4 regions of the Acidovorax carolinensis genome follow, and region 1 is predicted to be linked to each of the others. Evidence: predicted binding sites of a transcription regulator. Region 1 holds the regulator's gene; each other region holds the start of a gene.
What was found. The regulator LexA, encoded in region 1, represses DNA repair genes until DNA is damaged. The targets are predictions, from matches to a motif close to ACTGTATNNNNATACAGT.
Positions count from the first base shown of each region.

Region 2: a site for LexA is predicted at 1,971-1,988, ahead of CBP34_RS12200 (LexA family protein). Genes of this name have one in related genera too.
Region 3: a site for LexA is predicted at 2,616-2,633, ahead of CBP34_RS06040 (PA0069 family radical SAM protein). Genes of this name have one in related genera too.
Region 4: a site for LexA is predicted at 5,359-5,376, ahead of recA (recombinase RecA). Genes of this name have one in related genera too.

Region 1 is NZ_CP021361.1:1,920,890-1,928,478, reverse strand. It holds gene CBP34_RS09005 (asparaginase) at 1-883, opposite strand, end outside; gene lexA (transcriptional repressor LexA) at 983-1,657, shown strand; gene CBP34_RS08995 (D-2-hydroxyacid dehydrogenase family protein) at 2,346-3,353, shown strand; gene CBP34_RS08990 (branched-chain amino acid ABC transporter substrate-binding protein) at 3,477-4,607, opposite strand; gene CBP34_RS19995 (hypothetical protein) at 4,739-5,032, opposite strand; gene CBP34_RS08980 (DNA polymerase III subunit chi) at 5,227-5,661, opposite strand; gene CBP34_RS08975 (leucyl aminopeptidase) at 5,669-7,189, opposite strand; gene lptF (LPS export ABC transporter permease LptF) at 7,213-7,589, shown strand, end outside.
Region 2 is NZ_CP021361.1:2,598,903-2,606,491, reverse strand. It holds gene CBP34_RS12205 (Y-family DNA polymerase) at 148-1,452, opposite strand; gene CBP34_RS12200 (LexA family protein) at 1,494-1,898, opposite strand; gene CBP34_RS12195 (SOS response-associated peptidase) at 2,060-2,713, shown strand; partial or broken gene CBP34_RS19455 (transposase domain-containing protein) at 2,875-2,984, shown strand; gene CBP34_RS12190 (LysR substrate-binding domain-containing protein) at 3,141-4,028, opposite strand; gene phnC (phosphonate ABC transporter ATP-binding protein) at 4,218-5,066, shown strand; gene phnD (phosphate/phosphite/phosphonate ABC transporter substrate-binding protein) at 5,060-5,935, shown strand; gene phnE (phosphonate ABC transporter, permease protein PhnE) at 5,932-6,732, shown strand; gene CBP34_RS12170 (phosphonate dehydrogenase) at 6,750-7,589, shown strand, end outside.
Region 3 is NZ_CP021361.1:1,297,524-1,305,112, reverse strand. It holds gene CBP34_RS06050 (LysR family transcriptional regulator) at 1-290, opposite strand, end outside; gene CBP34_RS06045 (sodium-dependent bicarbonate transport family permease) at 379-1,443, shown strand; gene CBP34_RS06040 (PA0069 family radical SAM protein) at 1,463-2,614, opposite strand; gene rnk (nucleoside diphosphate kinase regulator) at 2,745-3,158, shown strand; gene CBP34_RS06030 (acyltransferase family protein) at 3,212-4,333, opposite strand; gene CBP34_RS06025 (NAD(P)H-dependent flavin oxidoreductase) at 4,859-5,812, opposite strand; gene CBP34_RS06020 (acyl-CoA dehydrogenase) at 5,935-7,589, opposite strand, start outside.
Region 4 is NZ_CP021361.1:3,945,201-3,952,789, forward strand. It holds gene CBP34_RS18555 (sensor histidine kinase) at 1-699, opposite strand, end outside; gene CBP34_RS18560 (response regulator) at 902-1,576, opposite strand; partial or broken gene CBP34_RS18565 (N-formylglutamate amidohydrolase) at 1,701-2,629, opposite strand; partial or broken gene CBP34_RS18570 (tripartite tricarboxylate transporter substrate binding protein BugE) at 2,746-3,710, opposite strand; partial or broken gene CBP34_RS18575 (LysR substrate-binding domain-containing protein) at 3,825-4,658, shown strand; gene CBP34_RS18580 (MarR family winged helix-turn-helix transcriptional regulator) at 4,762-5,295, opposite strand; gene recA (recombinase RecA) at 5,436-6,542, shown strand; gene recX (recombination regulator RecX) at 6,654-7,115, shown strand; gene argC (N-acetyl-gamma-glutamyl-phosphate reductase) at 7,278-7,589, opposite strand, start outside.

The DNA of each region.
Region 1 (7,589 bases):
GTAGAGCATCACCGGGCTTGGGTAATACCTGGCCCTCCGTGCAGCGCGTGGAGCGCACCACTTTCACACCAGCCGCCTGCGCGCGCAGTAATGCCGATTCGAGGGCCTGGTGAATCGTGCCATTGCCCGTGGCGGCCACCACGATGCCCTGCACACCATCACGCACCAGCGAGTCCACCAGGGCTCCCGTGGCACCCGCATAGCTCATGACGACCTCAACGCGTGGCCAATGCGTGCAATTTACTATTCTTTCGATAGCACATTGCGCTTGTCCCGATTGCGCTATAGGCCAATTTTGCACCAATCGCACAACACCCTCCTCCACCCAGCCCAACGGCCCGGCATCGCCTGAGCTGAACGCATCTACGCGATAGGGGTGCACTTTCTGGACACGCATTGCGCCGTGTACTGCGCCGGCCGCCACCACCACAACGCCCCGCGCCCCTGCTGTCATTGCCACGGCGACGGCATCGAGAAGGTTTTGCGGACCATCCGGCGTCAATGCCGTTGCGGGGCGCATCGCGCAGGTCAACACCACCGGCTTGTGGGCATCCAGCACCGACTGCAAAAACCAGGCGGTCTCTTCCAGCGTATCGGTGCCGTGGGTGATGACCAATCCTCGCACCAGGGGATCGGCTAGCGCTCTGGCACAACGCTCAGCAAGCAAACGCCACACGCTGAACTCCATGTCCTTGCTGTCCAGCTGCGCGATCTGCTCGGCCACCAGACCGCCACAGGCTGCCGCCTGCAGGCTGGGCACGGCATGCAGCAGCTGCTCCACGCCCACCTGTGCGGCGGTGTAGCCAATGTTGTCTCCCTGGCTGGCAGCCTTGCCAGCGATGGTCCCCCCCGTGCCCAAAACGACAATTTTTTGCGCGCTCACTTGCGTCCTTTGAAAAACTGGTGAAAAATACAGCTACTGGATTAATACACAGTAATCATACGGTTCCCCACCACCCTGGTGACACACACTGGAAATGCCATGCTCGACAACCCCAAGCTCACAGCACGCCAGCAACAAATCCTGGACCTTATCCAGGTGGCCATTTCCCGCACGGGTGCGCCACCCACACGGGCAGAAATCGCCACGGAACTCGGTTTCAAATCGGCCAACGCGGCAGAAGAACACCTGCAAGCCCTTGCGCGCAAAGGCGTGATCGAACTGGTCAGTGGCACATCCCGCGGCATCCGCCTGCGCAGCGACACAGTGCGTTCCATCAACGCCGCGCGCGGCACCCAGTTCAGTCTGCCCATGCCGGGGTTGTCGCAACTGGTTCTGCCCCTGATCGGTCGCGTGGCCGCTGGCTCCCCGATTCTCGCGCAGGAACATGTGGACCAGACCTACAGCGTGGAAAACAGCCTGTTTCAACACAAGCCCGACTACCTGCTCAAGGTGCGCGGCATGTCCATGCGCGACGCCGGCATCATGGACGGCGATCTGCTCGCCGTGCAGTCCACACGGGAAGCGCGCAACGGTCAGATCGTGGTGGCAAGGCTGGGTGATGATGTCACCGTCAAAAGACTGCGCCGCACGGCCGGTGCCATCGAGCTGCTTCCCGAGAACCCCGATTACCCCGTGATCGTTGTTCAACCAGGCGAGGCTTTCGAGATCGAAGGCCTTGCTGTGGGCTTGATCCGCAACACCATGCTCATGTAGTTGCGCCCTCTGTTGCGCGCCTCAGGTGGCGGGCGTTTGGCAAGCCGGCAGCGGCTTGCCAGCCCTGAGCGTGCGCACCGCGTTGCAATCCTGCCTGTGCTCAACCCCTGATATACGGAGTTTTCACATGGGACTTGCCTTGTTCGCTCTTTCTGCCTTTTCCCAGCCCCTTCACGCCTTCGTGCACTGGCTTCAACCCAGTCGATGCACGGACGATTCGCACAGTGCAGTGCCTGCAGTTCGCATCGTCAGCAACGCCCCCGAGGGGCTTTCATCCTGTGCAGTGCCCGGTGCCTCCGCAAAATCGAGGCCCCATTTCCAGCCGCCAGCGTTTGCTGCCGGCACGGCGGTGTCGGTGCCTGCCAGTCCCCACCGTCACGCTCCTGGTCGCGGGCACAGTGCGCCTCCCGGCTCCAGCGGGCCGACCGCTGCCAGCCACCATAGCGCCCGGCGTCCAGTGCGCGTTCTGCATGCGGCATCACGCCCAGAGGTCGGGCGCATGGTCATCGCGGGCCGTATGGCCGATGTCTGCGCGGAACTGGAGCGCATGACGGCATGCGAGACATGGCGCCATTGATGACTGCGCCCCTGGCTCTGGTGCCACAGGTGCCACAAAACGTTGCATTCTGATCAAGGCCGTCGGCCCCGCGAAATCGCCGCCCAGCTCCCGCCAAGGCACAATGGCGGGATGAATATTGTGATTCTGGATGACTATCAGGATGCGGTGCGTAAACTCCATTGCGCGAGCCGGCTCGATCCCTATTCAGCAAAGGTGTACACCAACACGGTCAAAGGTCAGGGGCAACTGGCCGTGCGCATGAAGGATGCAGACATCATCGTGCTGGTGCGTGAACGCACCCAGATCACGCGGCAACTGGTCGAAAAACTGCCCCGGCTGAAACTGATTGCCCAAACCGGCAAGATCGGAAGCCACATTGATGTGACCGCCTGCACCGAGCGCGGCATTGCGGTGGCCGAGGGAGTGGGTTCGCCGGTGGCCCCGGCCGAACTGACCTGGGCACTGGTGATGGCTGCCATGCGGCGACTGCCGCAATACATCGCCAACCTCAAGCATGGCGCCTGGCAGCAGTCTGGCCTCAAGGCGGCTTCCATGCCGCCAAACTTCTGCCTCGGTAGCGTGTTGCGAGGAAAAACACTGGGCATATGGGGCTACGGCCGTATCGGCCAACTGGTGGCGGGTTACGGCCGTGCATTTGGCATGAACGTACGCGTCTGGGGTCGTGACGCCTCACGCGCCCAGGCACTGACGGACGGATACCAGGCTGCCACCAACCGGGAAGAGTTCTTCTCGCAATGCGATGTACTGTCTCTTCACCTGCGGCTCAATGACGAGACCCGGGGCATCATTTCACTGGAAGATCTTTCGTGCATGAAGCCCACCGCGCTGCTGGTCAACACCTCGCGCGCCGAATTGATTGAGCCTGATGCCCTGATTGCGGCCCTGAACCGCGGACGCCCTGGTCTGGCCGCCGTGGACGTATTTGAGAGCGAACCCATCCTGCAAGGCCACGCCCTGCTGCGCCTGGAAAATTGTATCTGCACCCCCCACATCGGTTACGTGGAGCAGGACAGCTACGAGCTGTACTTCGGCGCCGCCTTCGACAACGTGGTGAACTACATCAAGGGCACGCCCACGAATATCGTGAACCCGGGCGCGCTGCAGGTTCGGCGCTGAACACACAGGCACATCGTCCCCTTCCCGCTGGCGCGCAACACGCGTTCATCCATAAAAAATGGCTTCCCGAAGGAAGCCATTTTGCTGGACAGCACCGCGCGATGCCGACCCAGGTCTTCGGACTTAATTCAAAGGCGTCTTCTTGCCGTCCTTGTAAACATACAGGGTGATAGCGGGATTCTTCATTTCTCCATTGGGCTCGAATGCGATTGTGGAGGTCACGCCCTTGAACTGCGATTTCAGCAATTCGGGGGTATAGACTTTGGGGTCCACCGAATTGGCACGCTTCATGGCGTCGACAATCAGGTGCGTGGCGTCATAGGTATAGGGGCTGTAAACTTGGAACTGACCTGGGTACTTGGCATCGTACTTGGCCTTCCATGCCTTGCCGCCTGGCATCTTGTCGAGCGACGCGCCACCTTCAGCGCACACCACGTTGGAAAGCGTCTTGGCACCGGCAGCCAGCTTGGCGATTTCGGAAGTACAGATACCGTCACCACCAAAATACTTCACGTTGCCCATGCCCAACTGTTCCATCTGGCGCAGCATCGGGCCGCCTTGAGGATCCATGCCGCCGAAGAAGATGGCATCAGGATTCTTGGACTTGATGGCCGTCAGGATGGCCATGAAATCGGTAGCCTTGTCGGTCGTGAACTGCTCGTCCACCACCTTCATGCCCTTTTCGGCAGCAACCTTTTTGAACACGTTGGCCACACCCTGGCCATAGGCCGTGCGGTCATCGACAATGGCAACCGTCTTGAGCTTCAGTGTGTCAGCCGCGTAGAAAGCCAGGCCAGCACCCAGGGCGTTGTCGTTGGCGATGATACGGAAAGTGGTCTTGTAGCCGGGCTTCGTCAGGTTGGGGTTGGTAGCTGCGCCCGTGACATGGGGAATGCCGCAGTCGTTATAGACCTTGGAGGCGGGAATGGTCGTGCCGGAGTTGAGGTGACCCACAACGCCCGCCACTTTGGCATCGCACAGCTTCTGTGCAGCAGCGGTGCCCTGCTTGGGATCCGCTGCATCGTCTTCGGCTTGCAACTCGAACTTGATCTTCTTGCCGCCAATGGTGATGCCCTGAGCGTTCAACTCTTCAATGGCCATGCGCGCACCATTTTCGTTGTCCTTGCCGTAGTGGGCTTGGGCACCGGAAACCGGAGCCACATGACCGATCTTGACCACTTGCTCTTGTGCAGAGGCCATACCAGCAACAGCCGCGATAGCAGCAACCACGGTCAGTTTCAACTTCAATTGCATATTAATCTCCAGTAAAGATAAACGCTGAGAATAATTCTTGTGTCCCAACGCAGGCGAACATATCGCAATTTACGGGCCAGATCATTAGGGAACACGCGTAAATGAGAGGGAAACCACAGGGAAAAACCCTGTCATCTCCCACGCTCAGTGGGATTGCCGCTGGCTAATTCGTCGGCCACGGCCTCATAGACCGCATGCCGCACCACCGATTCAATTTCTTCCCGCAGGCGGGGCAGCACGGAGCGGGTCTGTTCCTGAATCACCAGTGCAATCGCCTCACGCAACCGCTGATCCAGCAACACATCCACGCGCTGCATCACCCGGTGCACCATGTACTCTTCCATGCCCTCAGGCAAGGGGCGTCGCGGGGTAGGAGATGTCTGGACGGGCTTTGTGCCAGAAGTGCCTCGCACGGTCTTGTCCATCGATGGCACGGGCGCAGCAGGAATTGAAGCGCTTGCATGAAGCGATGGCGCAGTTTGCGCAACGGGGGAGGCGCCCCCCCGAGCAGATGGGCCATGTTGCGCCAGAGGCACTGAAACCGGGAGCACATCGGGCCCCTGCACCACTTCAGTGAGTGTCGGCACAAAACGGGGGAGCGGCTTGGGCGGGAGGGACATCAATCAGCTTTCAACACCAGATCATGGCGCGTGATGGCATAGCCCCGTGACGCATAGTGGCGCCAGCGGGCACGCGCTTCATTGCGATCTACCTCATCTGTGGCACTCACCACCTCCACCAACCGGTCAAAACTGCCAAACCCTTCAGGCACAGCATCACCCATATTCAGCAGCATCGCTCGATGGGGTGCTTGCTGCACATCCACGGCAAGTACCACCGATGAAAATTGCAAGAGTTCGTCCTCAGCATCGCCACGGCAATGGGCAACGAAATCCTGCGGCATCATGCTCCACAGCATTCCGTCCAGCACAGCCAGTGTGTCCGCAGGACCCGTGATGACAAGCCGTGCACCACTGCGTTGCGCTTTGCGAGCAAACCGACAGGCATAGGCCATTTTGTCCGGCGCATTGAAGTGGAAAGCTATTTCAGTCATGACAATGTCAGGCAGGTTTTGAGCGAACTTTGCGTCGGGTCGGGGTCGCCGACGGCCCGGCCCCCTTCAACGCATCTTTTGCAGACAAGTGCTGTGCATGTCCTAACAGGTAATGCACCAGCAAGCCTACCGGTCGGCCAGTGGACCCCTTGACCGCTCCACCTTTCCAGGCAGTGCCAGCAATGTCGAGGTGTGCCCAAGGAAACTCTCCTACAAATCGCTGCAGGAACTTCGCCGCTGTGATGGAGCCGCCCGCTCGTCCTGCCACATTGCCCATGTCTGCAAAATTGCTCTTCAACCCCTCGGCATAGTCCTCATCCAGCGGCATCCGCCAGCAAAGGTCCTGAGCTGCGTCCCCAGCCGCAGACAAGGCAGAGGCCAGCGCATCGTTGTTTGAGAATAGTCCGCTGCGCACTGCGCCCAAAGCGATCACACACGCCCCGGTCAAGGTGGCTATGTCCACTACAGCTGCAGGTTTGAAGCGCGCGGCATAGGTTAAAACGTCACACAGAACCAGCCGACCTTCCGCGTCGGTGTTCAGTATCTCGATCGTCTGACCGCTCATGCTGGTTACAACATCACCGGGCTTCACCGCCCGACCGTCAGGCATGTTTTCACAGGCCGGGATAAGGCCCACCACGTTGATTGCGGGTTGCAATTCTGCAAGTGCACGAAACACACCCAGGACGCTGGCGGCACCGCACATGTCGAATTTCATTTCATCCATCTCGGCAGCAGGCTTGATGGAAATCCCGCCCGTGTCAAAAGTGATGCCCTTCCCTACCAGCACCACCGGGGCCTCGGACTTGTCTGCACCGCTGTATCGCAGTTCGATCAGCCGCAGGGGCTCCTCGGAGCCGCGCGCAACGGCCATGAATGCGCCCATGCCAAGGCGAGCCACTTCGGTGGGGCCATGCACCTTGCACTGGATGCGAGGTTGCCTGCCAAGGGACTTAGCGGCTTCGCCCAAAAGACTCGGCGTAGCATGGTTGGCCGGACGGTTGCCCCACTCTCGGGCGAACTCTACACCGTCCACTAGGCCCACTCCTTGGGCAAACGCCTCTCGAACCGCTTCAGCGTGGGCGACCCCGATCACCACCCGATTCAAGGTGCGCGCATCGGCCTTGGGCTTTGTGGTGGTGTACACATAACTGGCATCAGCAACTGCCTGCACGGCGGCGCAAACGCCATCGGCCTGAGCGTCACCGGCAAAGCAAACCACCGCACGCTTGACCTGCGACAATTTGAAGCTTGCCGCAATAGCCTGAAAGGCCTGACGGATGGCCCGGGCAGTACCATTGCCGACGCCCAAAAGAACAACGCGCCGCGCGCTCACAGCCGGTGCCAGATAGAGCTGAAGGTGCTTACCGGCTTTGGATTCCAGGTCGCCACATTTGAGCGCATGGGCTACGAGCGCTGACAAGGCGTCCTGCCCCGGTTTGAAGCCGTCGGGCACCAGAACGACCAGCAGGTCGCATTTTTCGGTAGCCGCTGCGGGCAACTCCAGAGTCTTCAGATCAAAGTTCATAATCGGTGCTTTCCTTCGAGCCAATGTTATTCGATTCATCCATTCGCAAAGAGCTGGCGCGCAGCTTTGGGGCGACGCTCGTCGTGCTGGTCACCGTGGTCATGACCATGATGCTGATCCGCACCCTCGGTCAAGCGTCGCGCGGCAGCGTCAGCCCGTCTGATGTCATGCTGGTCATGGGCTTCACGGTGCTGGGACAGCTCCCAACCATCCTCAGCCTGAGTCTCTTCGTGGCCGTGGTGAGCGTCCTGTCGCGCATGTACCGTGACAGCGAGATGGTTATCTGGTTCTCTGGTGGCCAGGGACTCGTGAGCCTTCTTCGACCTCTATTGCGCTTTGCGTGGCCCGTAATGGTGGTCATTGCCATCCTGTCATTGGGGGTTTGGCCCTGGGCCAACGC
Region 2 (7,589 bases), 680 kb from region 1:
GGCAAATGCAAAGTCGCTGTCACACGACTTTTCAGGGAGGAGGGCCGACTGTTCAGGCCGACCCGGCTGCATTATCGATTCAGGTGGCTCGAAACGTCTACGAATAATTGGGCCTGACGTACAGCGGTGCCCCTCACTTGAAGTACGTCACGTCCGCACCACAGGCATGTCTTCCCATCGCGTTGTGTACTGCGGCGTGCGCCGCTCCTGCTTCATTGCCCAACGCCTGCGATCCCCCTCTAAACCGATACTGCCCAGCAACACCGTACCCCGGCCGTAGCGTCGGTTGAGCCCATCCAGTGCGCTCATTAAACGGCCTTTGTCCCATCCCTCGCCAGGCTCCTCGTCCAGGGCCAATTCACTCTGGTGCACCGAAACCGGTTGAAGCTCCATCAGCATCACCCCGGCCTTGGCGTACAGGAAGTCCGGCTTGTAGATGCAGCGCAGGCCGGTCAGGGCAGCATCGGCGATCTGTGAACTGTCGGCGGTGGGTCTTCGTAAGGGCACTACGATAGACCGGCTGTACTGTGGATCGGGCCGGAACGGGCTGGTCCGCACAAAGGTCAAGACCTGGTTGGCGAGACCTTCTTGGCGCCGCAGCTTCTCGGCCGCCCGGCTGGCGAACTCGCTGACGGCTTCGCTGAGGTCTTCCAGCGCGGTAACCGGGCGACCAAACGACCGGGTGCAGGCGATTTCCTGTTTGTCCGGTGCAACGTCTTGCAGATCCACACAGGACTGTCCCTGTAACTCCCGCACCGTGCGTTCCAGCACCACCGACCAGCGCTGGCGCACCGTGGCCAGGTCCATGCGGGTGAGATCAAGCACCGTGTGGATGCCACCCTCTTTGAGCTGCGCCGCGATGCGACGGCCTACACCCCAGACCTCCTCGACCGGTGTGGCCGCCAGCACCGCATCCAGTGTTGCGCGGTTCAGAGCCGACAGGTTGCAGATCTGAGCCAGTTCAGCGGGGTAGCTGTCCCGTTTGCGCTCGGCCGACTTGGCGATGTGGTTCGCCAGCTTGGCCAGGGTCTTGGTCTGCCCGATGCCGATGCAGCAAGGAATGCCCACCCACTGCAGCACCCGCTCGCGGATGGTTTGGCTGCGTTTGAGCAAATCGCCGCGAACCCCGGAAAGATCCACGAAGGACTCGTCGATGGAATAGATCTCCTGTCGGTGCCCGAGTCCGGCCGCCAGGCTCATCATGCGGTCGCTCAGGTCTCCGTATAGCGGGAAATTGGCCGAGAGTGCAACCAGCCCCTGGGATTCCGCCAGATGCCGGATCTTGAACCAGGGCGCCCCCATGGCAATGCCCAGGGCCTTGGCCTCGTTGGAGCGGGCAATCGCGCAACCGTCGTTGTTGGAGAGCACCACCACCGGTTTGCCGTTCAGGCTGGGGCGGAACACCCGCTCGCAGGAGACGTAGAAATTGTTGCCATCAACCAGGGCATACAACGGAGAAGCCATGCAGCACGTTCAACCAAGGTTCGCCAGCTTCAGCGCTTGAACTGCTTGATCGCCGCGATCACCACGCCCCAGACCTCCACCGTCTGGCCTTCGGTGGGCACGATGTCGGCGAAGGTCGGGTTGGCAGCCTTGAGCTTCAGCCGCCCCCCGCGTTGCCAGAGCTGCTTGCAGGTGAAGTCCCCATCGACCACCGCCACCACGATCTGGCCGTGGCTGGGCTTGATCGCCCGGTCCACCAGCAGCACATCCCCATCAAAGATGCCCGCCTCACGCATGGACTCACCCCGCACCGTCATGCTGTAGGTGGCCTGGGGGTGCTTGATCAGGTGTTCGAGCACGTCGATGCGTTTGGCCTGGAAATCCTCCGCCGGCGACGGAAAACCCGCCCGAATCCGGGATTCAAGTTGGAAGGCGGGGAGGGCGCAATCGGCCAAGGGCTTTGGTGTGCTGCAGCGCCCCGACTCGGCGCCATGGAACAGGGGTGACAACAGGTGATCTTTTACAATGCTGGACATAACAACAGTATAGAAGCCAAGCCCGCCCCTTGGGAATGCTTCACAGAAAACCGGCGCGCATCCGCGCATAGGATGGAACCATGTGCAGTCACTACGAAGGCGTGCGGGACGCCCAGGTCTTGCGAAAGGTGTTCCAGGTGGAACCACCGGCCGACTTGGGCAAATCCGATCTCTGGCCGGGATGCCCCGGCCTGCTGATCCGCCGCCCCAGGGAGAAGGACTCAGGGGATGACGCAGTACCAGATCGGGAAGCGTTACCCGGCCTGTTTGGCCTGGTACCCCACTGGGCGACCGACCTGAAGATCTGCCGCAGTACCTACAACGCACGCAGCGAGACGGTGGCCACCAAACCGAGTTTTCGGGAAGCTTGGAAGAGGGCGCAGCACTGCATCATCCCGGCCCAGGCCATCTACGAACCGGACTGGCGCAGCGGCAAGGCCATTCCCACTCGTATCGAACGGTCAGACGGTCGGCCCATGGGTATTGCAGGTTTGTGGTCTGTCTGGAAGTCTCCCCAGGGGGATTGGGTACACAGCTACACCATGCTGACGACCATCGCCGATACCCACCCGCTGATGAACCAGTTTCACAAGCCGACCGACGAGAAACGCATGGTTGTGGTGTTGCCGGAGTCGGTCTATGACGAGTGGCTGGTAGCGACGTCTGAGCGCAGTGAGCAGTTCCTGGCGCCATTTGCGGCTGAGGGGTTGAGGGTGGGAAGTGAACGAGATTGAAGGAGGGTGGGAGACAGGTTTGCAGCGGTTGCTGTCGGTCGCGGCCGTGACCTGAGTTCACGGTGCCTGGCACAAAGCTGTCATTGGCTCACCCAGCAGCGCGGCAGCATCGATGACCGGTATCGAGGGAGCTGCAGTCATGGTCTAGCACACGTCTCCCCATGAACGGGCACGACCCTACGCCTACCTGCGCGATGTCATGGTACGCCTGCCCATGCAGCCCGCCACCCAGATCGGCGAGCTGCTGCCATACCGCTGGCAGTCAGCCTGACAGCGCATATTCAGATACACGACCGCGCCCCGCAGTCAAGATGGGATCGCCGCGCGATTACGGGCGTCCTACAACCCTTAACTTAAGTCGGCCTACAGGCGAACAGTTGCCCCTCGGTCCCATGCCCCACGGCTGCATGGAATCCAAGTTCCATACCTAGGCAATTTTCTGACTTACGCTATGCGCCAAACCCAGGAAGGTCGAGATCAGAGGAGCTTGATGCCGCTCCTTTCTACAGATGAAGTGCACCTGTGTCGCCATGCTGGTGTCTGAAATAGTTAACTTAACAAGGCGAGGATCTGGCCTGTAGGCTGTTTCCGCCACGACGCCTAGGCCCAGCCCCTCCGCCACCGCCTCTCGAACGGACTCGCGGCTGCCCATCTCCAGAGCCACCTGCACCTCGACGCCTCGCTCCTTTAGTTCTTGTTCAAACACGCGTCTGGTCGTCGATCCTTCCTCTCGGATGACGAACCTCTGACCCTGCAGATCACGCAGTTTGAGAGTGGCCCGTTGCGCGAGTGAGTGTTGGGTGTTGCCGAATATCACCAATCGCTGGGTACGGTAAGCCGCGCCAAATAGATCTGGGTGAGCGACGTGATTGAGCACCATGCCCACGTCTCCCTGGTAGTCAAGAATCTTTTCGGTGATGGTTCGCGAGTCGCCTACGCCAACAGCCACGTTGACCTGGGGGAACTGTTTCATGAACAGCTTCAACACGGGCAGCACGTTGTGCGGCCCGATGGCATGGATGACCAGTCGCCCTACGTATTGATTTTTCGCAGCAGCGAGCAGTGCGTGCGCATCTTCCTCGCCACTGAAGGTACGCCGGGTGTAGTTCAACAGAGTGCGTCCAAAGGACGTGAGTTCAAGCCGCCGCCCGCGCCGATGAAAAAGCTCCACGCCGAAGTCGACCTCCAGGCGCTGTATGTGTGAAGAAACAGTCGGTTGTTGAATAGCGAGCACTCTCGCGGCAGCGGTCATGCTGCCGGCTCGGGCCGTTGCGTCAAAGGCCTTCAAGGCTGCGAGGAGGCTGAGTCCAGACATTGATGTGATCTATGGGTGCCCTCATTTTTAGGGATGAAAGTTTCATATTCATGACACCTTGGTCACCCAGACTTGAGCTGTGCTTCCACTGAAGCTGTTTCTTCCAGAACCTCCTCTTTCCCGAGAGATACCTCTGACCACTTGAGTCCTGGTGTGCGTCTAGCGCACCACAACAAATGAAACCGAGCTATGAAAACTGCAATTCGCGAGAGCCATCTGAGCTTGCGGGGTATCACGGTGACCTATGCCGATGGTCACACAGCGCTTGCGCCCACCTCGCTGGAGGTACAGCATGGCGGGTTCCTTGTGCTGCTGGGCGCGTCGGGCGCGGGAAAGTCAACGCTGCTGCGCAGCATCAATGGCTTGGTTAGCCCCACAGACGGAGAGGTGTCGGTGGCCGATCTGCCGGGCGGCACCGTCTCAAAACGCAACCTTCTTGAGCATCGGCGCCACTGCGGCATGGTGTTCCAGCAGCACCACCTGATCGGGCGGCAAAGCGTGCTGGCCAATGTGTTGATGGGCAAGCTCGCCACCCGCGGATCTCTGGCGTCGTTGTGGCCTTGGAGCAAGGCTGACAAGCTGGAGGCGCTGGCGGCCATTGACCGCGTAGGCCTGCTTGAGAAAGCCCTAGCACGGGCAGACACCTTGTCTGGTGGGCAACAACAACGCATTGGCATTGCGCGTGCCTTGGTGCAAAAGCCCCGCCTGCTGCTGGCCGATGAGCCGGTGGCCAGCCTCGACCCGGCGACCGCGCAGAGTGTGTTGACCCTGCTTCACGACATCTGCAAGAAAGACCGACTCACGGCCATCGTGAGTCTGCATCAAGTCAACCTCGCGCGCATGTTCGCCGACCGCATTGTGGGCCTTCGCCAGGGCCAGGTGGTGTTCGACGGGACAGCAGCGCAGTTGACGGAAGAAGCCCAGTCTGCCCTGTACGCGAAGTCGTCACCTGTCGAACCGTCCCGTTCTTCCTCACCTGCCAACATGGGCAGTCAATTTGATTCCCCCTCTCAATCCAAGGAGTTTTTACCGTGCTGAATCGTCGCCGTTTCCAATTTATCGCTGCCGTCACTTTGGCCGCCCTGTTGCCACTTGGCGCCCATGCCGAGGGCAAAAATCCTTCCAAGCTTCGCGTTGCACTGTTGCCGGACGAAAACGCCGCCACCATCATTCAGAACGCACAGCCTCTGAAGCGGTACCTGGAACAGACCCTGAAGAAGGAAATAGAGATTACGGTGACTACGGACTACTCGTCGATGATTGAAGCCATGCGCTTTGGCCGCATCGAGGTGGCCTACTTTGGACCGTTCTCTTACGTACTGGCCAAGTCCAAGGCGCCCAACATTGAGCCTTTTGCCGTTGGCGTGGAGCGCGGCTCTCCGACCTACCAGTCGGTTCTCATTGCCACGGCGGGCGGCCCGGTGAAGACACTGGCTGACGTTCGAGGAAAGCCGTTTGGCTTTGGCGACCAGGCTTCAACGTCCAGCCACCTCGCACCGCGCGCGCACCTGCTCAAGAACTACAAGCTTGACGGTGAGACCGACTACCGCCCCGTTTACCTGGGCACGCATGACGCCGTGGCCCGAGCCGTTCAGGCAGGGCAAATTCCGGCTGGCGCGTTGTCAAAACCCATTCTGGACAACCTCATCGCCAAGGGCACGGTGGATGCCAACAAGATCGTGCAACTCGAACTGTCAGCTCCCATTCCAAACTACCCCATCGCGATGCAGGGCAACCTCACGCCCGAGTTGAAAGCAGCCATCCGTGCAGCCTTTCTTGAGATGAAGGACGCCGAGATTCTCAAGTCATTCCGTGTGCAGGCCTTTGCCGCGACCGATGACAAGGCCTACGACGTTCTGCGTGACACCGCACAAATTCTGAAGCTTGATCTGGGGCGCATGCAGTGACGTCTGTTGCTCTGGAATCCATAGTTGCCATCGACGGACAGCAGCGACTCAAACGGCTGGGCGCCGCCTGTGTCGTTCTGTTCGTCTGTGTGGTGGCTTTGTATGTCACCGGCTTCTTTGACGCGCAGCGTTTCATCGAAGGCGGCCCAGCGATTCAGCAGTTGGCCTCAGAGATGGTGCCGCCGAATTTCGAGCGCTGGGAGCACTGGGTCATTCCATTGCGTGACACCTTAGCCATGTCGATCGCAGGCACGGCGCTGACCGTTCTGGCGTCGTTGCCGCTGGCCCTGGTGGCGGCGCCCAACACCGCGCCGAATGCGGTGGTTGGGCGAATCGTCAGAACCATCTTGGCTGCATTTCGGTCTGTGCCTGAAATCATCCTGGGCATTCTGTTCGTCGCGGCCGTGGGCTTTGGGGCATTGCCTGGTGTGCTGGCGTTGGCCCTGCATTCCACGGGCATGGTGGCCAAGTTCTACGCCGAAGCCATAGAGCACGTGGACCCGAAACCTCTGGAGGCCGCTAAGGCCGCGGGCGCAAGCCGGTTTCAGGTCATCACCCATGCTGTGTTACCGCAGGTTTTGCCCCAGTTGGCGGACATCACCATCTACCGATGGGAATATCACTTTCGCGCATCGGCAGTGATGGGCATCGTGGGTGCGGGCGGCATTGGCTTCGAACTCATGGCAGCTCTGCGCCTGATCAAGTACGACGAGGTCTCCGCCATTTTGCTGTCCATCCTCATATGCGTGCTCGTGGTCGACGGCATTGGGTCGGCGCTTCGCAAACATCTGAAATAGAAAGAGAGAGGAAGGTAATGATGCCGAAAATTGTGGTGACGCAGCCCATCCATGAAGCAGTTCTGGCGCGTCTTCGATCCGCCGGTGATGTAGTGATGAATCAAGGGCCTGAGCCCTGGAGCGAGGAAGAGCTTTACCTCCACCTGAAGGACGCCGACGCCATGATGGCGTTCATGCCTGACCGGGTAAACAGGCGAACTTTGTTGAACGCTCCACGGCTCAAGACCATCGCTTGCGCATTGAAAGGGTATGACAATTTTGACCTGATGGCCTGTGCACAAGCGGGGGTCAGCGTGAGCTTTGTGCCAGACCTTCTGACAGAGCCCACGGCAGAGCTGGCCATCGGTCTGGCCATTGCCGCTGCGCGTCACGTGCTCGCTGGTGACACCCGTATTCGCAGGGGCTACGCCGGCTGGCGTCCTCAGCTGTATGGAATAGGTCTGCACGGCTCGGTCGTGTCGGTCGTTGGCCTGGGCGCCGTGGGACGGGCCATCGTTGACCGCCTCTGCGGATTTGGTTGCGCTCAACTGCTGGGCGTGGACCCGCATGGTGATGACGAACGCCTGACCATGGTGAGCCTGGGTGAGGCCCTGTCGCAATCCGACTATGTCATTCTGGCCGTTCCGCTGCTGGACGTAACGCGTCACCTCGTCAATGACACCATGCTTGAAGGTGTTCGGCGGGGGCAGATCCTGGTCAACATTGGGCGAGGCTCGGTTGTGGACGAGGCTGCCGTGGCACGGGCGCTCAAGGACGAGCGCCTGGGTGCCTACGCCGCCGATGTGTACGAGATGGAAGACTGGCTGCTGGCAGACCGTCCACGCCAGATTCATCCGGAACTCTTGCAACACCCCTCC
Region 3 (7,589 bases), 620 kb from region 1:
ACTTTGAGGCGCCCGCTGGTCAGCCCCTTGACGCCAGAGACGCGCTGCTCAAACGCATCCCATTCACCCGCGATGGCGCGTGCGGTGCGTGCCAGGGTCTGCCCCGCCTCGGTCAGGTGCACGCGGCGCGACACCACTTCATACAGCGGCAGGCCCACGGCCTGTGTCACCTCGCGCAGCTGCATGGACGCCGTGGGCTGCGTGACATGCATGACCTTGGCGGCGGCGCTGACGCTGCCGGTTTCGGCCAGCGCCAGAAAAAGGCGCAACTGGCGAAAAGTGATGTTCATAGATTTTTATCTATATATATCCGCATTCGAATCGATTTTACTTTGGAGTGTCACGCCACTAGCATCCCACCCCACAAGGAGTTATCTGATGCAAAGCTTGCTGGACCCTGCGATCTTGTTTTTTGCCCTGGGAGTGTTTGCGGGTTTGGTCCGTTCCAACCTCGAGATGCCGGCGGCGATCTCGAAGTTCTTGTCGATCTACCTGCTGGTGGCGCTGGGGCTCAAAGGAGGTTTTGCGCTGGCGGCCTCGGGGCTCACCCCCAGCGTGGCCAGCAGCCTGGGGCTGGCGGTGCTGCTGGCCGTGTTGGTGCCGCTGGTGGGCTATGCAGTACTGCGGCGAGTGCTGTCGGGCTTTAACGCGGCAGCGGTGGCGGCCACCTATGGTTCGGTCAGCGCGGTGACGTTCGTGACAGCCACACAGTATCTGGAGTCACAGCACATTGCCTACGGCGGCTACATGGCGGCAGCCATGGCGCTGATGGAGTCGCCCGCCATCATCCTTGCGGTGATGCTGGCCAATACGCTGCGCCAGCGGCAGGCGGTGTCAGCAACCGCCTCAACACCCCTCTTGCGCGTGCAACCGGTGGTGGCCATGGCATCGGCCGGGGGCCCGGTCATCGGTGGGGGCACCGCGGCAACCGGTAAGCCGGGGCCGCACCTGTCGGTGGGCAAGATCCTGCACGAGTCGTTCACCGACGGCACCCAGTTACTGCTGCTGGGCGCCATGGTGATTGGCCTGTTGACTGGCGACGCGGGCAAGGCGGCGTTGCAGCCATTCTCGGGCGACCTGTTCAAGGGCATGCTATGCCTGTTTTTGCTCGACATGGGACTGAGCACTGCGCGCAACCTGCCTGCGGTGCGCAAGCAGTCCCCCTGGGTGCTGGCCTATGCGGTGCTGGGGCCGCTGATGCATGCAAGCCTGGCACTGGTGCTGGCGTGGTTGCTGCAGGTGCCGGCCGGTGATGCGGTGCTGCTGATGGTGCTGGCGGCCAGTGCGTCGTACATCGCGGTACCCGCAGTGGTGCGCTACGCAATCCCCGAGGCCGACCCGTCGCTCTATGTGAGCCTTTCGCTGGGTGTGACATTCCCGCTCAACATCCTGCTGGGTATTCCGCTTTACACGCAGGTGGTGCAGCAGATGTGGATGGGCTAGCCAGGTGATTCGCGCAACCCTAAAACAGGCACGCCTGCCCGCGCGCCAGCGCCGGACGGAACTGGCCCAGGTCCAGTTCCACCCGCTCGCGGTTGAGCCCCAGCCGCCGGCACGATGCGGCAAACCGCTGGCGCAGCAGGTCGGCCCACAGGCCCGCCCCCTTCATGCGCGACACGTAACTGCTGTCGTAGCTCTTGCCTGCGGCGCGGGCCGCCGGGCCCAGGTGGTGCAGGTCCTGGATGCGTGCCATCACGCGCGCGGCGCGATCGGGGTAATGCAGGGCCAGCCATTCGCGAAACAGCGCATCCAGCTCCCACGGAAGCCGGATCACCGTGTAGAAAGCGCTGCGCGCACCGGCCTCGTACGCCGCCTCCAGAACCTTTTCCATGTCTTCGGTGATGAAGGGAATCTGCGGCGCCACGCTCACGCCCACAGGCACACCCGCCTCGGCCAGCGCACGGATGGTGCGCAGGCGCCGGTGCGGCGCGGCCGCGCGCGGCTCCATGCGCCGGGCCAGGGCCGCATCCAGCGTGGTGATGGTCACATACACCGCCGCCAGGCGCTGCGCTGCCAGCGGCGCCAGCAGGTCCAGGTCGCGCTCCACCCCGCTGCTTTTGGTGATGAGCGAGAACGGATGCCGCGCATCCCGCAGCAGCTCGATCACGCCGCGCGTCAGGCGCAACTCGCGCTCCATGGGCTGATAGCAGTCGGTGGCCGAGCCGACGTTCAGCAGGCGCGGCACATGGCCAGGGCGGGCCAGCTCGGCGCGCAGCACCTCGGCGATGTTGTGCTTGGCAATGATCTGCGTTTCAAAATCCAGTCCCGGCGACAGGTTCACATAACTGTGCGTGGGCCGGGCGTAGCAATAGACGCAGCCATGCTCGCAACCCCGGTAGGGGTTCACCGAATGTTCAAAAAAGATGTCGGGGGAATCGTTGGCGCACAGCGCGCTGCGGGCGGTCTCCAGGTGCACGCGGGTGGGCGGCAGCGCGGCCTGCGCCTCGCCATCGGGCGAAAAATCCCAGCCGTCATCGACCACCGCGCGGGTCTCGCGCATGAACCGGTGCGGCATGGCGGTGGCGGCACCCCGCCCGCGAATGGCTTGTATGGGGATTCGCGCCTCCGGTGGCGGGCCGCTGGGCGAATCTGCGGGATCGACATCATTTTTCATAACTGTATGAATGTACAGTTTTTCGAATTTATCCGTGTGGACCAAGACACCGCTTTTGACCACGCGGCGCAGTGCGAGATTAGCGATCCACTACAGTCCCAGCCTTTACAACCAGCTTTCGAGGTACTTCATGGCGCGCAAACCCCAGATCACCCTGTCTTCCCTGGACCTGGATCGCATTGAAGCACTGCTGGCGGCGATTCCGGCCAGTGTCTTTCCGGGCAAGGCCGACCTGCAGGCAGAGCTGGACCGCGCCGACGTGGTGGCGCCCGAGGAAATTCCGCCCAATGTGGTGACCATGAACTCCACGGTGCAGTTCACGATCCAGGAGAGCGGTAAGGAGTTTTGCCTGACGCTGGTGTACCCGCGCGACATGGATGGCAGCGCCGACCGCATCTCGATTTTTGCACCCGTGGGCAGCGCCCTGCTCGGCCTGTCGGTGGGCGATGAACTGGCATGGCCCGGGCCTGGTGGCAAGTCGATGACGGTGCGGGTCAAAAGCATCATCTACCAACCCGAGAGCGCGGGCGAACTGCACCGCTGACCCGCCCGGCGGACGGACAGCCCTGCGCCACACCGAGGACCGGGCGCGCTGGATTAGCCCCAATGGCTGGCGGTAACCGCCACCAGCATACCGGTGCCGACCAGCCCGGCCTGCCAGCGCAGCGCCGTGGTCCATGATGGCACGTGGCGTTCCACGCGCTGATACAGCAGCCGCCCTGCCATGAGCGACAGGGTGAAGGCTGCCAGCATGCCCAGGGCATTCCACCCGGGCGCTTGCGGCCAGAGGTGGCTGACCACCGCATTGAGCAGCAGGCACACCGGAAAGTGCACCAGAAACACCGAATACGACATCTGACCGAGCCGCACCACGGGCGCGAACCCCTGCCATTGCCGCCAGCGGGCTGACCGCAGCGCCCAGGCCAGAGTCAGCGCCGTCACCAGCGCCAAGGCAATGCGCTCCCGAAAATCCAGCGCCAGGGCGGCGGCGCCCAACACTGCGATGACCGCCATCCACGCGCCGCGGCGCGGGGTCTGCACGGCCCAGAAGGCCATCATGCCGAGTCCATAGGACCCCAGGAAATACAGGGCCCACATGTCAAGTTCAGGCTCGCGGTTGAAAACCAGCAGCGACGCCGCCGTGCCGACGACCACCAGCGCACGCCCCAACCAGGCAGCATGGTGCGCGCGCCCCTCGCCACAAACCGACCGCACCAGCGTCAGCAGCAGCACCGAGCCAACGAACAGCTGGAAATCAATGGCGACGTACCACACGCCCGCAGAAAGGGCCTCTTCGCCCACGATATCTTGCAGCAGCAGCGCATTGGCCACCAGCTGGGCCAGACTGGGCTCACCGGGCACCGAGGGATGGTCCAGCCAGCTGCGCACCAGCGCCGCCACCACCACGGCCAGCACCAGCGCCACCGCATAAGGCACTACCAGCCGCACAAAGCGCCGTGCGATCTGCTGGCTGGCGCTGTCAAACCGCGCCAGCCCCTGGGGCGCCAGGCTGCTCGCGGCCAGATACCCGCCCAGCACCAGAAAGATCTGCACGGCCATGCGCCCATAGTCGTAGAGCCAGGCCATCAACCCGGGCGCCAGCGGCTGCGCGATGTCAGACATGGGGCCATAAAAAGCGAGGTGGTGCCACACGATGGTGGCGCAGGCAATGCCCTTGACCATATCGATCAGCGGCGTGCGGGAGTGAGGAGATGTCATGCGGCAAAAAGAATCGGCGGCTGGAAGTCCACCAGGCGGCAAAGCCGCAAAATCTTCTATTGTCGTCGGACAACGCAATGTTTGCCGAAGCGCGCTGAAGAGCGCTCGCTGGGTAGGCCCGCAGACCTAGGTTGCGGGGGCCACCCACAAAGCCAAACCTGCGATGGCCCTTCGCCGTTATCGAACTTTCAGCAATTACTGAAAATCCGATAAATCACAGGCGCAATGCGTTTCTATGACCTGCGTTAACCATTTACGACCCTAGAACCGCCAGTTCGTAGCCCATTTCGGATGACTGGGTAGCCGCTGGGGCATCAACCACACCGTGGAACTGGCTTCCAGCGCCGATGGAACAAGCGTTAATCGCTATCTAGTTCATAGCTGTTTTTTGGGTGGTGCCTGGGTTGAGGGCGGAGGCCGGGTCTCGCCCCGGCCTCCGTCCTTCGCAAAAGCACGCAAAGAACTATCAAAAAAATAGCTACCAGCGCTCAGCAGCCAAGCACTACAGCCACAAAAGACCAGAACCTACAGCTTCAACCGCGCCCGCGCCGCCTCATACTCACCACGCAGCTTGGTCACCAGCTCCGCCGTGCTCGTTACCGCATTGATGGCCCCAATGCCCTGGCCACAGCCCCAGATATCCTTCCACGCCTTCTTCGCATCGCCGCCAAAGTTCATCTTGCTCGGGTCGGACTCGGGCAGGTTGTCCGGGTCCATGCCCGCAGCGCGGATCGACGGCGCCAGGTAATTGCCGTGCACGCCGGTGAACAGGTTGCTGTAAACGATGTCGTCGGAGTTGCCCTCCACAATGGCCTGCTTGTAGGCATCCGATGCCCGCGCCTCGTGCGTGGCGATGAAGGCCGAGCCGATGTAGCCAAAGTCCGCGCCCATGGCCTGCGCGGCCAGCACGGCGTCGCCGCTGGCGATGGAGCCGCTCAGGGCGATCGGTCCGTCGAACCACTGGCGAATTTCCTGGATCAGCGCAAACGGGCTCTTCACGCCGGCATGGCCGCCAGCGCCCGCGGCCACGGCGATCAGGCCGTCGGCGCCCTTTTCAATCGCCTTGTGCGCAAACTTGTTGTTGATGATGTCGTGCAGCACGATGCCGCCCCAGGCGTGCACGGCCTGGTTCACGTCTTCGCGCGCGCCCAGGCTCGTGATGATGATCGGCACCTTGTATTTGGCGCAGACCTGCATGTCGTGCTCCAGCCGGTCGTTGCTCTTGTGCACGATCTGGTTGATGGCAAAGGGCGCGGCGGGCTTGTCGGGGTGGGCCTTGTTGTAGGCGGCCAGCGTCTCGGTGATCTCGGCCAACCACTCATCCAGCAATTCTGCGGGGCGCGCGTTGAGCGCGGGCATCGAGCCCACGATACCGGCCTTGCACTGCTCGATCACGAGCTTGGGGTTGCTGATGATGAACAGCGGCGAGCCGATGACGGGCAACGACAAGTTCTGCAACGCGGGAGGCAGTTTGGACATGGCAACAACTTCCTGAACGAAAATAGGGATGAAAATGCCCCTAGCGCTTACTCATAAAACGCTAGTAGCTATCATTTTTATATCAAAAAACCCCCTGCAGCGCAGGCAGCCTGGTCACAGACTCAGAACGATTCCAGCGCCAGATCGGTCACGCTGCCAGCGCCTTCGACGATGCTGTCGCGCAGGCCCGGTGCCTTGACCAGAATGTGCTCGGCATAGAACTGCGCCGTGGTGATTTTTGCGCGCAGAAAGGCTTCGTCCTGTCCCTTGGGCAACAGTGCCTCGGCCACCAGCAAGCTGCGCGCCAACTGCCAGCCGGCCACCAAATTGCCCGCCAGCATGAGGTAAGGCACGCTGCCCGCAAAAACGGCATTGGGGCTGGCCTTGGCGCCACCGGCGACAAAGTCCACCACATCCAGAAAGGCCTGGCGCGCCGCCGCCAGCCGGCGCGCCACGGCCTTGGCGGCGGGGGTGCCGCTGGCCAGCAGTTCGCCCTCGGTCTTTTCGATCTGTGCGGCAATGCCCTTGGCGGTCTGACCGCCATCGCGCGCGGTCTTGCGGCCCACCAAGTCGTTGGCCTGGATGGCGGTGGTGCCTTCGTAGATGGTCAGGATCTTGGCGTCGCGGTAGTACTGGGCCGCGCCGGTTTCCTCGATAAAGCCCATGCCGCCATGCACCTGCACGCCCAGGCTCGTGACTTCCTGGCTCATCTCGGTGCTGTAGCCCTTGACCAGCGGCACCATGAATTCATAGAACGTGGCGTTCTGCTTGCGCGTGTCAGCGTCCGGGTGGTGGTGGGCGGCGTCATAGGCGGCGGCGGCCACGGCGGCCATGGCGCGGCAGCCTTCGGTGGTGGCGCGCATGGTCATGAGCATGCGGCGCACATCGGGGTGGTGGATGATGGCCGCGCTGGCGTTGATGCTGCCATCCACCGGGCGGCTTTGCACGCGGTCCTTGGCGTAGCCCACGGCCTTCTGGTAGGCGCGCTCGGCGATCGCAATGCCCTGGACCCCTACGCCAAAGCGCGCGGCGTTCATCATGATGAACATGTATTCGAGGCCACGGTTTTCCTGGCCCACAAGATAGCCCACAGCGCCGGGACCGGCGCTGTCTGCGATGCTCGCCGCCGTGCCGTCGCCAAACTGCAGCACGGCCGTGGGGCTGGCCTTGATACCGAGCTTGTGCTCGATGCTCACACAATACGCGTCATTGCGCGCACCCAGGCTGCCATCCTGGTTCACCAGGAACTTGGGCACGACGAACAGGCTGATGCCCTTCACGCCTTCGGGCGCTCCCGCCACACGGGCCAGCACGAGGTGCACGATGTTCTCGGCCATGTCGTGCTCACCCCAGGTGATGAAAATCTTGGTACCGAAAATCTTGTACGTGCCATCGGGCTGCGGATCGGCCTTGGTGCGCACCAGGGCCAGGTCCGAGCCGGCCTGCGGCTCGGTCAGGTTCATGGTGCCGGTCCACTGGCCGGAGATGAGCTTTTCAAGGTAGATGGCCTTGAGCTCATCGCTGCCGGCCGTCAGCAACGCCTCGATGGCGCCGTCGGTCAGCAGCGGGCACAGGGCAAAGCTCATATTGGCACTGTTGAGCATTTCCATGCAGGCCGCGCCAATGGTCTTGGGCAGGCCCTGGCCACCAAAGTCGGCCGGGTGCTGCAGGCCCTGCCAGCCACCCTCGGTAAGCTGGCGAAAGGCGTTCTTGAAGCCGGGCGTGGCCGTGACCACGCCGTCCTTCCACGACGACGGGTTCTTGTCACCCTCGAAGT
Region 4 (7,589 bases), 2.0 Mb from region 1:
GTCGTTCACCGATGACACCAGTGGCGCCACCTCCAGCGGCACGGTGCGGTCGTCCAGCGGCGAGAGATCGTCGGGACTGCGCTCGCGGATGCGCTGCTCCAGCTGGTTCAGTGGCTGGATGCCGCGCGCCAGCGCCAGCCACACCAGCAGCACCGCCAGCGGCAGGATGACGAATTGCGGCAGCATCACGCCCTTGATGATTTCGGTGGCCAGCACGCTGCGTTTTTCGCGCGTTTCGGCCACCTGCACCAGGGCCAGCGGCGCATCGGGCAGCGGCAGGCGCACCCAGATATAGGCCACGCGAATCTCCACGCCGCGCAGCTCGGCATCGCGCAGGCGCACCTCGCCCGGCGCGGGGCGCTCGTCGTCTTCGGGGGGCGGCAAATCGCGTTCGCCAGACAGGAACTTGCGCCCTGGGCCCATCACCTGGTAGTAAACGATGTCCGAGTCGTCGGCGCGCAGGATTTCGCTGGCGGGCTGGGGCAGGTTGAACTGCACCTTGCTGTGCTGCACCGTCACCAGCTGCGCCAGCGCGTGGGCGTTGTATTCGAGCGCGCGGTCAAACGGCTTGTTGGCCAGGCCCTGCGCCACCAGCCAGGTCAGCGCCAGGCTCACGGGCCACAGCAGCAGCAGCGGGGTGAGCATCCAGTCCAGGATTTCGCCGAACAGGGAGCGCTGCTCGCGCTGGAAGATTTTCAAGGTTTAAAGCCTTTTTGGCCTTTAGCGCTTTTCTGTAAAGCGCTAGCAGCTAGCATTTTTATTGCAACTGGCTCATGGACTACGCACCGTCGTTGCCTTTGATACTGGCGCGGTCCAGGCCCGTGCACCCGTGGAACTGGCTTTGCCAGGCCACCGGGTGCGTCCCCTTGGGGGGAAGGCGCGAAGCGACTCAGGGGGCCTCCTATCCGGGGATTTTTTCCAGGCAGTAACCCAGGCCGCGCACCGTGGCGATGCGGATCGGGCCTTTCTCGATTTTTTTGCGCAGGCGGTGGATGTACACCTCGATGGCATTGTTGCTCACCTCTTCGCCCCACTCGCACAGGCGCTCCACGAGCTGCTCCTTGCTCACCAGCCGGCCGGCGCGCTGCAGCAGCACTTCCAAGAGGCCCAGCTCGCGGGCCGAAAGCTCGACCATCTTGCCGTCGATGGTGGCCACCCGGCCGGCCTGGTCGTACACCAGCGGGCCGTGCTTGATGGCGCTGCTGGTGCCGCCCATGCCCCGGCGTGTGAGGGCGCGCACGCGGGCTTCGAGCTCTTGCAGGCTGAAGGGCTTGGCCATGTAGTCGTCGGCGCCAAAGTCCAGCCCCTTCACCCGCTCGTCCACGCTGTCGGCGGCGGTGAGGATGAGCACCGGCAAGGCCGAGCCCCGGCCGCGCAGTTTTTTGAGCACTTCCAGCCCGTGCATCTTGGGCAGGCCCAGGTCCAGGATGAGCAGGTCGAACTCGTTGTTGGTCATGAGGGCCGCGTCGGCTTCGCCGCCGCTGGCCACATGGTCCACCACGGCGCCCGAGGCGCGCAGCGTGCGCAGCAGGCCATCGGCCAGCACCTGGTCGTCTTCGGCAATGAGGATGCGCATGCGGGAGTCTCCTGGTGGGTTGGCTGCGGTCTGGCGCCGCGCCGGTGCCACGATTTTAGGCGCCGCGCCGGCGCTGCGGGAGCGGGCCGTGCGCGGGCTTGCACCCGCCACGCCACCGCAGCCCTCAGCGCGGGTCGGTGGCCAGCAGCTTGCGCACCAGCGCCGTGAGGTCGGACTGCAGGCGGGCCATGCCCTCGGGGTGCTGGGCCAGCGTGGTTTCGTCCATGTAGAGCTTGCGGTTGATCTCGACCTGGATGCTGTGGCGGTGCTGCGCCGGGTTGCCATAGCGGCGCACCAGCTCCACGCCCTTGTAGGGGTGGTTGTATTCCACGCTGTAGCCGCAGCCGCGCAGGTGCTCGCAGATCAGCGCCGACAGCGCCGGGCTGGCGGTGCTGCCATCGCGGTCGCCCACCACGAAGTCGGCATGCACGAGGCCCGGAAACTCGGTGGCATGGCTGGCGGCCACGGCGGGCATGGAATGGCAGTTGATGTGGATGCTGTAGCCATGGCGTGCGTGGGCCGCGTCAATGGCCTGCGCCACGGCGGCGTGGTAGGGACGCCAGCAGCGGTCGATGCGCGTGCGCACTTCGGCCACGGACAGCAGGCGGTTATAGATGGGCTCGCCTTCGTCGGTGAACTTCCAGATCAGGCCCTTGCCCAGGCGCACCTTGCTGAGCACCTGGGGATCGGTGGAGAGGGGTCGGTCCATTCACCGTCGAGCAGCGTGGTGTCGAGCTCGGTGGTGTCGCGGTTGGCATCCAGGTAGATGCGGGGGAAATGCGCCTCGACCCAGGCCACGCCCAGGGCGGGGGCGAAGGCGTAGATCTTTTCGACATGCGTGTCCTCGGCGCGGCGCAGTGTGGCCAGATCGAGGGCGGCGCCAAAGTCGGCCGGGTATCGGGTGCCGCTGTGCGGCGAGTCGAGGACCAGCGGTGTGCTGCCGGGCTGGTGCGAAACCATGGGAACGGGCGGTGTTGCAACGCCCGGCGAGCCAGTGGCACCGGGCTGGGCTTGCTGGAAGCGGTGGTTGATCAGTTTCAAGGCTGCATGCATAGGCAGAGTGTGCTTAATTTGGGGCGACCGGCCTAGCCGCCCGGACCCGAAAGACCCCGTGGTTATCCCTGAGTCTTTCCGGCTGTGGCCATCGGGCCCGCAGGCCCGCGCAGTGATCAATCGAGGCTGACCTTGGCGAATGCCGCCACGCCCTTCATCTTGTCGATTTCGCGGGCGATCTGGGCCGTGAAGGCCTTGGGCGTCGTGCCCGAGGGGTACAGCCCCTGCCCGGCCAGCCGCTCACGCACGGCGGGTTCCTGCAGGGCCTGGGCCACGGCATGCTGGATGCGGTCCACCGCCGCGGCCGGGGTGCCAGCAGGCGCCACCAGGCCAAACCACGACGGATCGTTGTTGTTGGCATGGCCCAGCTCGCCGTAGGTAGGCACATCGGGCAGCACATCCAGCCGCTGGGGCCACGACACGGCCAGCGCCTTGACTTTGCCAGCCTTGATGTGCGGCAGCGACGAAGCCACTTGGTCAAAGTAAACCGCCACCTGCCCCGCCAGCACATCGTTGATGGCCGGGCCTGCACCACGGTAGGGGATGTGCACCATCGAGGTGCCCGTGCTGCTCTTGAACAGCTCGCCCCACATGTGGCCGATGGTGCCGTTGCCCGGCGTGGCGTAGGACACCTTGCCGGGGTTGGCCTTGAGGTACTTCACCAGGTCGGCAAAGTCCTTGACAGGCAACGCCTTGGGGTTGATCACGATGACGCCCGGGGCCTTGACGATCTCGGTCACGCCCACGAAATCCTTGGTGGGGTGATAGGGCAGCTTGCTGTACACGGCGGGGTTCACGCCGTGGGTGGACAGCGTGGCCACGCCAATGGTCAGGCCGTCTGCCGGGGCGCGGGCCACTTCGGCCATGCCGATGGAGCCGCCTGCACCGCCGCGGTTTTCCAGCACCACGGGTTGCTTGAGGATTCGGGCCATGGCGTCTTGCAGCGTGCGCGCCGTGATGTCCGTAGCGCCCCCGGCGGGAAGGGAACGATCATGCGCAATGGTTTGCCCTCCTGGGCGAATGACATTCCAGGCGCTAAAGATACGGATGCCAGTGTGGCAAGCAGGTGACGGCGTTGCATAGGGTAGTTCTCCTGTGAGATGCACTGAGGTTATCGAAAGGAACGTCCTCATCCAAGCAATGGATGTGCCTGATAACATTCCAATTCGGAATGTTTTGAGTACTACACCCCACCATGTCACTGCGCCGCCTGGCTCCTCCGCTGCATCTGCTGCGCGCGTTCTCTACCGTGGCCCGGTTCGGCGGTGTGTCACGCGCCGCCGAGGCGCTGCACCTCACGCAGAGCGCCGTGAGCAAGCAGATCAAGGACCTGGAAACCTGGGTGGCGGTGCCGCTGTTTGAACGCACCCGCAAGCGCCTGACCCTGACCCCGGCCGGAGAGCGCTACGAAAAGGCCGTGCAGGCCGTGCTGCTGCAGCTCGAGGCCGCTACGCTGGAGCTCATCACCAGCGACGACGGTGGCGGCGCGTTGCACCTGGCGAGCCTGCCCACCTTTGGCGCCAAGTGGCTCATTCCACGCCTGCCGCAGTTTCAACAGCAGCATCCCCAGGTCACGCTGCATTTCGTGCCCTATGTGCACAGCTACAACTTCGAGCGGCCCGAGCTCGACTGCGCCATCCTGTTTGGCGACGGCCACTGGCCCGGCGCCCACGCCCACTACATCACGGGCAACGAGGTGGTTTTGATCGCGCCCCGCACCAAAGTGGCCGACTGGTCCATCCACACCCCGCGCGATGTGGCGCACCACACACTGCTGCGCCATGTGACCGTGCCCGAGGCCTGGCTGCGCTGGAGCGAAACGCATGGTGCGCAAGGCTGCATCGACCCGCTGGCAGGCCCGCAGTTCGACCAGTTCCAGACCATGATTCGTGCCGTGATGGCCGGCATGGGCCTGGCGCTGGTGCCGCGCTGCCTGGTGCAGGACGAAATCACTGCCGGCCTGGTGCGCGAGCCCCTGGCCGATGCTGCCCAGCGCGGCGGTTACCAGAGCGATGTGGGCTACTGGTTTTGCTACCCCGAAGGGCGCACACAGCTGCATGCGCTGCAGTGCTTTCGGCAATGGTTGCTGGCCTGCACGGAACCCGTGGGCGCCACGAACGCGGCAACGTTGCTTACTCACCCCCCGCCGCCCCGGCGTAGGCCTCCAGCCCGATGGCCACCACCGTGGCCACATCGGGCCCCACTTCCTCGCGAAACTCGGCTTCGGCCTGCGCCACGGCGTCGCGAAACGCCCGCAACCAGGCCAGGCCCATGGGCGTGAAGCACACCCGCCGCGCGCGCGCATCCAGCGGATCGGCCGCGCGCGTGACCAGGCCCCAAGCCTCGCACTGGTCCACCAGATTGGCCATGGCCTGCTTGGTCATGCCCGCGCGCTGGGCCAGTTCAGTCAGCCGGTCGCCTTGCAGCGCCAGATGGCGGGTGATGTGCACATGCGCCGCCGTGACCTGGTCGCGCGCCGCGAGGTTGGACAACGCCAGCGGCACCTCGACATTGCGCGCCATGAGCTGCAGCACCCGGGCGTCAAAGCGGCGCAGCGCGCTGCCCATGAGGCGGCCCAGGTGGGTTTGGCGCCAGCGATCGTCCAGCGCCGAAGTGGGCGCGACGAGAGACGTGGTGGGCGGTGCGATGGATGCTGAATCAGCCATGCCACATTGTCAGGCAAACTGACTAAAAATTGCTTTATCTCGATTCCATTGCTCGCATAAACTACTGTTCAAGCATCCAGCCTGTGATTAACCGCAGAGCGATGCCAACATCCAACCTGTTGTTTTTCAAGGAGTTTCTCATGGACGTCGCAGTCAAAGGCACCAATCCCGCATTGCCCGTGAACACGGAAAAGGCCAAGGCCCTGGCCGCCGCGCTCGCCCAGATCGAGAAGCAGTTTGGCAAGGGCACCATCATGCGCCTGGGTGAAGGCGAGGTGATCGAGGACATCCAGGTGGTCTCCACCGGCTCGCTGGGCCTGGATATCGCGCTGGGCGTGGGCGGCCTGCCGCGCGGCCGCGTGGTTGAAATCTACGGCCCTGAATCGTCGGGCAAGACCACACTCACACTGCAGGTGATTGCCGAGATGCAAAAGCAGGGCGGCACCTGCGCGTTTGTCGATGCCGAGCACGCGCTCGATGTGCAATACGCCCAGAAACTCGGCGTACAGCTGTCCGACCTGCTGATCAGCCAGCCCGACACCGGCGAGCAGGCGCTCGAAATCGTGGACAGCCTGGTGCGCTCGGGCGCCGTGGACCTGATCGTCATTGACTCGGTGGCCGCCCTCACGCCCAAGGCCGAAATCGAAGGCGAAATGGGCGACAGCCTGCCCGGCCTGCAGGCCCGCCTGATGAGCCAGGCGCTGCGCAAGCTGACCTCCACCATCAAGAAGACCAACTGCATGGTCATCTTCATCAACCAGATCCGCATGAAGATCGGCGTGATGTTCGGCTCGCCTGAAACGACGACCGGCGGCAATGCGCTCAAGTTCTATGCGTCGGTGCGCCTGGATATCCGCCGCACCGGCACCATCAAGAAAGGCGACGAAGCCATCGGCAACGAAACCAAGGTGAAGGTGGTCAAGAACAAGGTAAGCCCGCCCTTCAAGACGGCCGAGTTCGACATTTTGTTCGGCGAAGGCATCAGCCGCGAGGGCGAAATCATCGACATGGGCGTGAACGCCAAGATCGTCGAAAAGGCCGGCGCCTGGTATGCCTACAACGGCGAAAAAATCGGCCAGGGCCGGGACAACGCCCGCGAGTTCCTGCGCGAAAACCCCGACCTGGCCCGCGAGATCGAGAACAAGGTGCGCGAAAGCCTGGGCATTGCCCTGCTGCCAGCCGCCCTGGAAGCCGCCCCCGCCAGCAAGCCCGGCAAGGCCGAGAAGGGCGAGAAAGAAGACAAGTAAGCGCAGCTACGGGCGCCCGTCGCGCCTGTCACTCCTTTACTTGAAGTGAAAATGGCCGCGAGCGCTTATTCAACAAGCGCCAGCAGCTATCAATAGCAGAGCAAAATCGCCATGGGCTTTGGCAGCCTCTCCCTCAAGGGCCGCGCGCTGCGGCTGCTGGCCCAGCGCGAACATTCGCGCAGCGAGTTGGCCACCAAGCTGGCGCGCCATGCGCAAGAGGGCGACGACCTCAACGCCGTGCTCGACGACCTGCAGGCCAAGGATTTCATCAACGCGAATCGCGTGGCCGAATCGCTGGTGCACCGCCGCGCCAGCAGGCTGGGCACGCAGCGCCTGGTGCAGGAGCTGCGCAGCAAGGGGCTCGATGACGACTTGGTGCGCGCCACGGCCGAGCGCCTGCGCGCCACCGAGCTGGAGCGCGCCCAGGCCGTCTGGCGCCAACGCTTTGGCAGCGTGGCCACCGATCCGCAAGAGCGGGCGCGGCAAATGCGCTTTCTGGCCGCGCGCGGGTTCTCGGGGGACGTGGTGCGCCGTGTGGTGCGCGATGGCTACCCCGACGACGAAACCGAGTGAAAGGTGGAGCAACTGCCAGAGAACTGCATTGCCAACCATCCTGAGCCAAACAGGTCGAAAGCGATTTATTTACAACCGCTTCAAGCTATCAAATACAGAGCAAAAAGTCGACACACCCGAGCGCCGGCTGCGTCACGCCCCGCTGCCGCAGGGCCTGCCCGATCACAAACCCAGCATCAATTGCAGGTTCTGCACGGCCGCACCGCTGGCGCCCTTGCCCAGGTTATCCAGGCGCGCCACCAGCACGGCATGTCGGTAGGTTTCGTTCGCGAACACACGCAGCTCCAGCTTGTTGGTGTCGTTGAGCGCGGTGGGTTCGAGCTTGCCGTCTTCGGTGGGTGGCAGCACGCTCACCCATTGCGCGGGGGTATTGCTGCGCGCGTAATGCGCGGCCAGCGCGTCGTGCAGATCGGCCGCCTTGGGCTGGCCCGGCAGCAGGTCCAGATGCAAAGGCAACTGCACGAGCATGCCCTG